Regions from separate parts of the Sporosarcina jeotgali genome, predicted to be linked through region 1. Evidence: a T-box and tRNA genes for the amino acid it is inferred to sense, from the RefSeq annotation. Region 1 holds a T-box; the other holds one or more tRNA genes.
What was found. The T-box of region 1 lies ahead of ileS (isoleucine--tRNA ligase). A T-box ahead of a tRNA ligase gene usually reads a tRNA of that ligase, here a tRNA-Ile.
Positions count from the first base shown of each region.

Region 2: it has a tRNA-Ile gene. The T-box ahead of ileS (isoleucine--tRNA ligase) is inferred to sense a tRNA for this amino acid. The anticodon was not compared.

Region 1 covers NZ_CP116341.1:983,732-987,988, reverse strand. The annotation lists gene ileS (isoleucine--tRNA ligase) at 1-1,773, opposite strand, end outside; T-box leader at 1,878-2,095, opposite strand; gene PGH26_RS04580 (DivIVA domain-containing protein) at 2,148-2,654, opposite strand; gene PGH26_RS04575 (YlmH family RNA-binding protein) at 2,743-3,519, opposite strand; gene PGH26_RS04570 (YggT family protein) at 3,595-3,879, opposite strand; gene PGH26_RS04565 (cell division protein SepF) at 3,899-4,257, opposite strand, start outside.
Region 2 covers NZ_CP116341.1:2,177,948-2,182,204, forward strand. The annotation lists gene PGH26_RS10735 (1,4-dihydroxy-2-naphthoate polyprenyltransferase) at 1-585, shown strand, start outside; gene PGH26_RS10740 (TraR/DksA C4-type zinc finger protein) at 795-1,526, shown strand; tRNA gene PGH26_RS10745 (tRNA-Glu) at 1,574-1,645, opposite strand; tRNA gene PGH26_RS10750 (tRNA-Ser) at 1,655-1,745, opposite strand; tRNA gene PGH26_RS10755 (tRNA-Asn) at 1,752-1,826, opposite strand; tRNA gene PGH26_RS10760 (tRNA-Ile) at 1,831-1,904, opposite strand; tRNA gene PGH26_RS10765 (tRNA-Gly) at 1,909-1,982, opposite strand; tRNA gene PGH26_RS10770 (tRNA-Phe) at 1,988-2,063, opposite strand; tRNA gene PGH26_RS10775 (tRNA-Asp) at 2,098-2,173, opposite strand; tRNA gene PGH26_RS10780 (tRNA-Met) at 2,177-2,251, opposite strand; tRNA gene PGH26_RS10785 (tRNA-Ser) at 2,422-2,514, opposite strand; tRNA gene PGH26_RS10790 (tRNA-Ile) at 2,534-2,610, opposite strand; tRNA gene PGH26_RS10795 (tRNA-Met) at 2,617-2,690, opposite strand; tRNA gene PGH26_RS10800 (tRNA-Ala) at 2,712-2,787, opposite strand; tRNA gene PGH26_RS10805 (tRNA-Pro) at 2,799-2,875, opposite strand; tRNA gene PGH26_RS10810 (tRNA-Arg) at 2,901-2,977, opposite strand; tRNA gene PGH26_RS10815 (tRNA-Gly) at 3,018-3,092, opposite strand; tRNA gene PGH26_RS10820 (tRNA-Leu) at 3,101-3,182, opposite strand; tRNA gene PGH26_RS10825 (tRNA-Lys) at 3,219-3,294, opposite strand; tRNA gene PGH26_RS10830 (tRNA-Thr) at 3,303-3,378, opposite strand; tRNA gene PGH26_RS10835 (tRNA-Val) at 3,387-3,462, opposite strand; rRNA gene rrf (5S ribosomal RNA) at 3,486-3,601, opposite strand; rRNA gene PGH26_RS10845 (23S ribosomal RNA) at 3,753-4,257, opposite strand, start outside.

The sequences.
Region 1 (4,257 bases):
TCCTTCACCGTCCAGCGTAAACCCGTGGCTTAGCAAGCCTTTATAGGGTGCAATTCCGTTAATTGCTACACTTGTTGTCAAAGATGAGTTGAACCATCCGCGATACTGGTCAGATCCTTCCAGATAGAGATCTGCTGGATATGAAAGATCATCACGCTCCACAAGAACACCTTGGTGTGTAGAACCTGAGTCGAACCAAACGTCCATAATGTCCGTTTCTTTCGTAAATGTTCCATTCGGGCTGCCTTCATGAGAGAAGTCTTTCGGCAGCAAATCTTTCGTCTCCCATTCGAACCAAATGTTAGAACCGTGTTCACGGAACAACGTTGAGATGTGATCGATTGTTTCATCCGTAATAATCGGTTCGCCGTCTTCTGCATAGAACACAGGAATCGGAACACCCCACACGCGCTGACGTGAAATACACCAGTCTCCGCGGTCGCGCACCATGTTATAGAGTCGTGTCTCCCCCCAAGACGGCGTGAAGTCCGTTTTGCGGATCGCTTCAAGCAGTTCATCCCGGAATGATTCAATCGACGCAAACCACTGAGCAGTAGCACGGTAAATAACCGGCTTTTTCGTACGCCAGTCATGCGGATATGAGTGCGTGAAGAACGAAAGCTTTTCCAGTGCTCCTACTTCTTTAAGCTTTTCTGTAACGGCTTTGTTTGCATCCTCATAGAATAGTCCTTCAAACAATGGGGCTTCTGCAGTCATAACCCCACGGTCGTTAATTGGAGATAAGACGCCAAGTCCATACTGTTTCGCGACGTAGAAGTCATCTTCACCGTGTCCTGGAGCTGTATGAACACACCCCGTACCAGCATCAGCAGTTACGTGTTCACCGAGCATCACAAGTGATTCACGATCGTAAATCGGGTGACTCGCAGTGATGCGCTCGAGTTCGCGTCCTTTGAATTCCCCTGCTGTCGTGTAATCTTCCCATCCTAGTTCAGCAGCAAGACCTTCGACCAAGTCTTTTGCAACTAAGAACTTTTTATCATTTGCTTCTACAATTGTATAAACAAAGTCAGGGTGTACCGAAATTCCTAAGTTTGCTGGAATTGTCCATGGCGTTGTTGTCCAGATTAAGATAGTGACGTCCGACTCTAATACCCCTTTGCCATCACGGACCGGGAAGCTTACGTAGATGGATGGCGACTTTTTGTCTTGGTACTCAATTTCCGCTTCAGCTAACGCTGTTTCAGATGATGGTGACCAGTAGACAGGCTTTAAGCCTTTATAGATATAGCCTTTTTTCGCCATGTCCCCGAATACTTTAATTTGACGTGATTCAAATTCAGGTTTTAATGTGATGTATGGATTATCCCAATCACCGCGAACACCCAGACGTTTAAATTGTGTGCGCTGGTTGTCGATTTGAGTAAGTGCATAGTCTTTACACATTTCACGGAACTCAGCAATGCTGTGCTCTTTACGCTTTACACCTTTGTTCACAAGTGCCTGTTCGATTGGCAGACCGTGTGTGTCCCAGCCTGGAACGTAGGGTGCATGGAAGCCCGTCATGGATTTGTGACGCACGATAATATCTTTCAGAACTTTGTTAAGCGCGTGACCCATGTGGAGGTCTCCGTTTGCATATGGAGGTCCGTCATGCAAGATGAACGTCGGTTTCCCTTTTGTCCGTTCCTGAACTTTCGCATACATGTTGTCTTTTTCCCACTGTTCTTGCATTTGCGGTTCTTTCGTCGGTAAACCGCCTCTCATCGGAAAGTCAGTTTTCGGCATAAGCAGCGTGTCTTTATAATCCATTCCAATTCCTCCTTTGAAATAATAACTCATTAATGACGGTGTTTCGTGTCGACAAATTGATTTCTTTGAATAAAAATAAAACATCAAAAAATCCCCGTCCCTGTAAAAGGGACGAGGACTGTGCTCGCGATACCACCCTAGTTGCAGCCGTATAGAAATCACGACTGCCTCTCGAACACCGTAACGGGGTGTGCTCCGGGATTGCTGCTGCAATCCGGCTCCAGAGTGATCTTCCTTTCCAACCTGCAATCGGGCTCTCACTATCCCCGACTCGCTAAATCACAGCCTACTTGGAAAGTACTGTCTCTTTCAATGCCTGTCATTCAATATGAACCATATTATAGGGGCGAACAGCCCATAAAGTCAAGTGTCTGTTACTCGTTATCTGCTGCAGCTTCCAGCTGTTTCGTGTTCTGTTCATAATCGAGAAGCGTGTCCCAATCGTCCATTTTCACCAAATCCAGCTGTGCTTCAATCAGCATGCGGAAGCGATTGCGGAATACTTTAGACTGCTTTTTCAAATCCTCAATCTCGATTGAAATTTCACGTGAACGTGACAATGCTTCGTTGACGATGCGATCTGCATTCTTTTCCGCTTCTTTAATGATGAGCTTAGACTCTTGAGTAGAATTTCTGCGCACATCTTCCGCAGCTTCTTGGGCGATCATAATCGATTTTTGCAGCGTTTCTTCAATTGCATTGAAATGCGCAACTTGATCTTCTGTTTCTTTCAATTTACGCGTAAGTTCTTTGTTCTCTTCAAGCAAGTTTTCATAGTCTTTCATGAGCTGCTCGAGGAATTCATTAACCTCATCTTCATCATATCCACGCCATCTGCTGCCGAACGTTTTATTATGTATATCAATTGGTGTAAGCGCCATGCAAGTCTCTCCCCTTTTGATGTTCGTTATACGTTATATCGTTGACTATAACAGAAAACAGACTTTTTCTAAAGTCTGTCCATAAAAATCATTCCAACTTCCCAGTTACTAAACGAATTTTATCCTTTTTAGTCCTGCCTTCAATCGCAATCATTTTAAACCGGCCATGTCCACGGATGGAAAGCACATCTGATTCATTTAACTCAAATGATGGCTGATCCACCACACGCCAATTCACTTTAACTTTCCCGCCGTGAATATACGCAGAAGATTTCTGGCGCGCAACATTCAACAGCGCTGCGATGACCGTGTCCAGCCGGAGTGAACTAATGATTTGGGTTTCTTCCAGCCACACTTCCTCAAGTGTAATCCAGTCTTCACGATCGGACAGTTCAGTCAAATGGATTTTAGCTTTACCGGCAGATGTGAAATTAGCAGTCAAATACGTGCTTAGCTCCAATACACTTGCGAGTTGGACGTCGCCGTCTTTCAACCGGATATCACCAAATTTCGCACGATCAAGACCAAGTCCCATCAATGCTCCTAAAATTGCAGGATGCTCCAGCGTCAAGAACTTGGATGCGTAACGCACATCGAAAACATCGATTTGAAAGTCCTCGCGAGCCGGTTCATAGTAATCAGGATAAATGAGCATCCGCTTGCGCTCTGCCCCTTCAAATCCACCATCCTCCGCCACTAGCAAACCGCTTCCCTTAACAACGGATTCCACAATAAAACGCTGACGCGGATCTAGAAAGTCGGTCAATTTAGGAGAATACAGATCCTCGACCTCTCTTGCCCAGTCCATCGCCATTTCAATAAAAGGCTGCTCTTCTTTTCTAAAGTGTTGTAAGATGCCGTCCATTGTACTCGTCTCCTTATAGAAAAATCCCCACAGCGTGAGGACTGGTCCAACAATATGATTGTTAAATGCAACGCATTAAAGTAAACGCAAAAAGAAATTAAATACAGGTGTCAGACCCTGCCCGATTAGCTGCAGTGCAAACAACGCAATAATTGGGGAGATATCAATCATTCCAAGAGGAGGAATGAAGTTCCGGAAGAATCCTAAATAAGGTTCTGCAATTTTCGCTAGGATCCTGCCGAACTTAGTCTCTCGAGAAGCTGGTACCCACGACATCAAAATATAGATGACGAGTAAAACGGAATAGATGGAAAGAGCATACGTAATTATTTGATACAGTCGAATTAATAATTCTGCCATTACGGTTGGTACACCTCATTTAGTTTCTTTCGTTCAAATAGTCGGAGATTGAGCCATTCACTTCTACGTTTTCCGGAACGCAAAGGAAAATATCTGTGCCAATCCGCTGGATATCTCCATTCAACGCATACACTGCACCGCTAAGGAAATCAACAATCCGAATTCCCTGTTCACGGTCGATACGCTGTAAATTCACTATGACTGCACGTTTGCTGGTCAGATGTTCCGAGATATCTTGTGCTTCTGCATAGACACGGGGCTCAACTAAAATAACTTTTGATGATTTTTGGACGCTTTGTAAGCTCACAATGTTCCCGCCAGTCTGGGGTTCCTTGCGATTCTGTTTAGGCAGGGGAGCATTTTTCATGGAAGTTTGTT
Region 2 (4,257 bases), 1.2 Mb from region 1:
GGTATCTATATCTGTATGCAGACCTCTTGGTGGCTTGCAGCAGTCGGACTGATATCTATGGCGATCGGATACTTCTATACAGGCGGTCCTTACCCAATCGCCTACACGCCGCTCGGCGAACTGTTCTCTGGTGTCGTCATGGGGATGCTATTAGTCCTTATCGCATTTTATATCCAGACTGGAACCGTATCAGAGCGCGCAGTCTTACTGTCGATCCCAAGTGTCTTACTGGTCGCTGCGATTATGATGGCGAACAATATCCGCGATTTGGAGGGCGATAAACTCGGCGGCAGAAAAACACTAGCGATTTTGTTGGGACGTGCAAATGCAATTCGCATTCAAACCGGATTCTTTGTCCTCGCATTTGCTTGGATTTTTGCCCTTGTACTTTTTGGCGGACTTACACCATGGAGTCTTCTGGTAATTCTTTGTGTAAAGAAACCAATTAGCGCAATTAAAATTTTCAAGAAATTTGAGCTGCCTTTGCAAGTTATGCCTGCAATGAAATACACAGCTCAAACGAATACGTTCTTCTGCCTGCTGCTTGCAATCGGATTACTGATTGGGCATCTTACCACAAACTAAAGAGTTATTAAAAGAGGCTGTACAGCGTCAGTGTAAACTGATTTCTGGAATAGCCTCTTTTTTATGCAGATATCCATATTTCGTAAATGGAATGCAAAAGGTTTAATAACACAGCAAAAAAGGAAATCATTGAATTAACAGCTGACCTATAAGTAATTCTGCTGTTCTGAATCATACTAGAACGTAAATCCATAAAGGACGTGAACGTAATGTTAACTAAAGACCAAACAATGACGTTAAAAAAAGAGCTGCTCCGTCTGCAGGATGAGCTGACTTTGACTGAAGAGCGAACCGATGTAGAAGAAAGTCAACGAGAGGAAATTGGAGAGCTGTCCACCTATGACAACCACCCTGCAGATATGGGGACAGAATTATATGACCGGGAAAAAGACAGGGCACTGAATGTACATGCAAGTGATGAGCTGGAGAAGGTGCAAAAAGCATTAGAAAATATGAAAGACGGTTCATATGGAGTATGTGAGAAATGCGGCAAGGAAATTCCTTACGAACGTCTCGAAGCGGTTCCTTATACACCGTTCTGCGTAGATGACGCGGTCCAAGAAGTTCCGGACGACCGCCCTGTAGAAGATGATTTGTTGAAGATGGCCAATCCTAATACATTTTCGGATAGACGTGAAGGCGTATTTAAAGATCCCATTGACAGCTTTGAAGAAATCGCAAAATCAGGCACGTCAGAAACTCCCTCTGACTTTACAGGAGATCATGACGATTACGAGTCACTATATGATACTGCAATTGAAGACGAAAGCACGGAAGACATTGACGTGATTGCCACAAGTAACTTAGAGGGTGAACCTTCTGGCATCATTCGCGGGGATACCACGTTAGCATACGAAGAAGAACTGGATGAGGAAGGAATCGAATCAGAGTTAGGCGACATTCCATATCGTCGCAAAGACAGTTACACCGATAACAAGTAACAAAAAAAGTTCCTAGTTGCGATATCGCAACTAGGAACTTTTAAGTATGACCCCTACGGGATTCGAACCCGTGTTACCGCCGTGAAAGGGCGGTGTCTTAACCGCTTGACCAAGGGGCCAAACAAATATGGCGGAGAAGGAGGGATTCGAACCCTCGCACCGCTTTCGCGATCTACACCCTTAGCAGGGGCGCCTCTTGAGCCACTTGAGTACTTCCCCGTAATATGGCTCCGCAGGTAGGACTCGAACCTACGACCGATCGGTTAACAGCCGATTGCTCTACCACTGAGCTACTGCGGAATAGTGGGCCTAAGTGGACTCGAACCACCGACCTCACGCTTATCAGGCGTGCGCTCTAACCAGCTGAGCTATAGGCCCAATTTGGAGCGGGTGAAGGGAATCGAACCCTCATCATCAGCTTGGAAGGCTGAGGTTTTACCACTAAACTACACCCGCATAAATGGTGGCTCAGGACGGAATCGAACCGCCGACACAAGGATTTTCAGTCCTTTGCTCTACCGACTGAGCTACTGAGCCACATAGGATTTAATAAACTATGTATTACAAGAAATGGCGGTCCCGACCGGGATCGAACCGGCGATCTCCTGCGTGACAGGCAGGCATGTTAACCGCTACACCACGGGACCATTTGGTTGCGGGGACAGGATTTGAACCTGTGACCTTCGGGTTATGAGCCCGACGAGCTACCACTGCTCCACCCCGCGATAATGATAATTGTAAGACATATCATAAGCAACGCTTATAGATTTTCTTATGCAAGATTACGAATTTCTTTTCAAGAAATTCTACAAATCGTCATCTTCGTATGACGCTTTGCTCCACCCCGCGATAATGATAATTGTAAGACACTTCTTAATGGTATTTAAAGAAAAAATGGAGGAGGTAGAGGGATTCGAACCCCCGCGGGTTTTGACACCCCTGTCGGTTTTCAAGACCGATCCCTTCAGCCGAACTTGGGTATACCTCCGTGCAATAAAAAGCAATACTGGTGGACCTTGCAGGACTCGAACCTGCGACCGGACGGTTATGAGCCGTCTGCTCTAACCAACTGAGCTAAAGGTCCTTTGGATGGCGGCAGAGGGGATCGAACCCCCGACCTCACGGGTATGAACCGTACGCTCTAGCCAGCTGAGCTACGCCGCCATGAAATGGAATATTAAAGATTGGTGGAGCCTAGCGGGATCGAACCGCTGACCTCCTGCGTGCAAGGCAGGCGCTCTCCCAGCTGAGCTAAGGCCCCTCTTTAAAAGATGGTCGGGAAGACAGGATTCGAACCTGCGACCCCTTGGTCCCAAACCAAGTGCTCTACCAAGCTGAGCTACTTCCCGAATCAAAATCTAACATTAGAAAAATTGGCGCGCCCGGCAGAAGTCGAATCCACAACCTTCTGATCCGTAGTCAGACGCTCTATCCAATTGAGCTACGGGCGCATATATACTATTTCTTTACGGTATGCTTAGTGAATTACAGTGGAGCGGAAGACGGGATTCGAACCCGCGACCCCGACCTTGGCAAGGTCGTATTCTACCACTGAACTACTTCCGCATAAGAGATGCGGGTGAAGGGACTTGAACCCCCACGCCCGAAGGCACTAGATCCTAAGTCTAGCGCGTCTGCCAATTCCGCCACACCCGCATAATCTCTAGATAGTCTGTAATCTAATTACAGTAATGGTGAGCCATGCAGGATTCGAACCTGCGACCCTCTGATTAAAAGTCAGATGCTCTACCAACTGAGCTAATGGCTCGTACTAAGTGGTGCCGGCGAAAGGACTTGAACCCTCAACCTACTGATTACAAGTCAGTTGCTCTACCAGTTGAGCTACACCGGCACAAAGTATGGTGGAGGATGACGGGCTCGAACCGCCGACCCTCTGCTTGTAAGGCAGATGCTCTCCCAGCTGAGCTAATCCTCCATATATCACGCATTACTGCGCTTGCCTGGCAACGTCCTACTCTCACAAGGGGAAGCCCCCTACTACCATCGGCGCTGAAGAACTTAACTTCCGTGTTCGGTATGGGAACGGGTGTGACCTCTTCGCCATCATTACCAGACAAATGTGCTTGTCCTGTTTCAAGGACATTTACTATTATATACTACATAGTATTAGAATGCAATACTTTTTTGAAAGAACTTTTGTTCATTCAAAACTGGATAAAACCAACATTGAAACTCGAAACAATCACACAATTCTTTAACTTATATTTGGGAAAGTCCTCGATCTATTAGTATCTGTCAGCTCCACATGTCGCCATGCTTCCACACCAGACCTATCCACCTCATCATCTTTGAGGGATCTTACTTACTTGCGTAATGGGAAATCTCATCTCGAGGGGGGCTTCATGCTTAGATGCTTTCAGCATTTATCCCGTCCACACATAGCTACCCAGCGATGCCTTTGGCAAGACAACTGGTACACCAGAGGTGTGTCCATCCCGGTCCTCTCGTACTAAGGACAGCTCCTCTCAAATTTCCTGCGCCCGCGACGGATAGGGACCGAACTGTCTCACGACGTTCTGAACCCAGCTCGCGTACCGCTTTAATGGGCGAACAGCCCAACCCTTGGGACCGACTACAGCCCCAGGATGCGATGAGCCGACATCGAGGTGCCAAACCTCCCCGTCGATGTGGACTCTTGGGGGAGATAAGCCTGTTATCCCCGGGGTAGCTTTTATCCGTTGAGCGATGGCCCTTCCATGCGGAACCACCG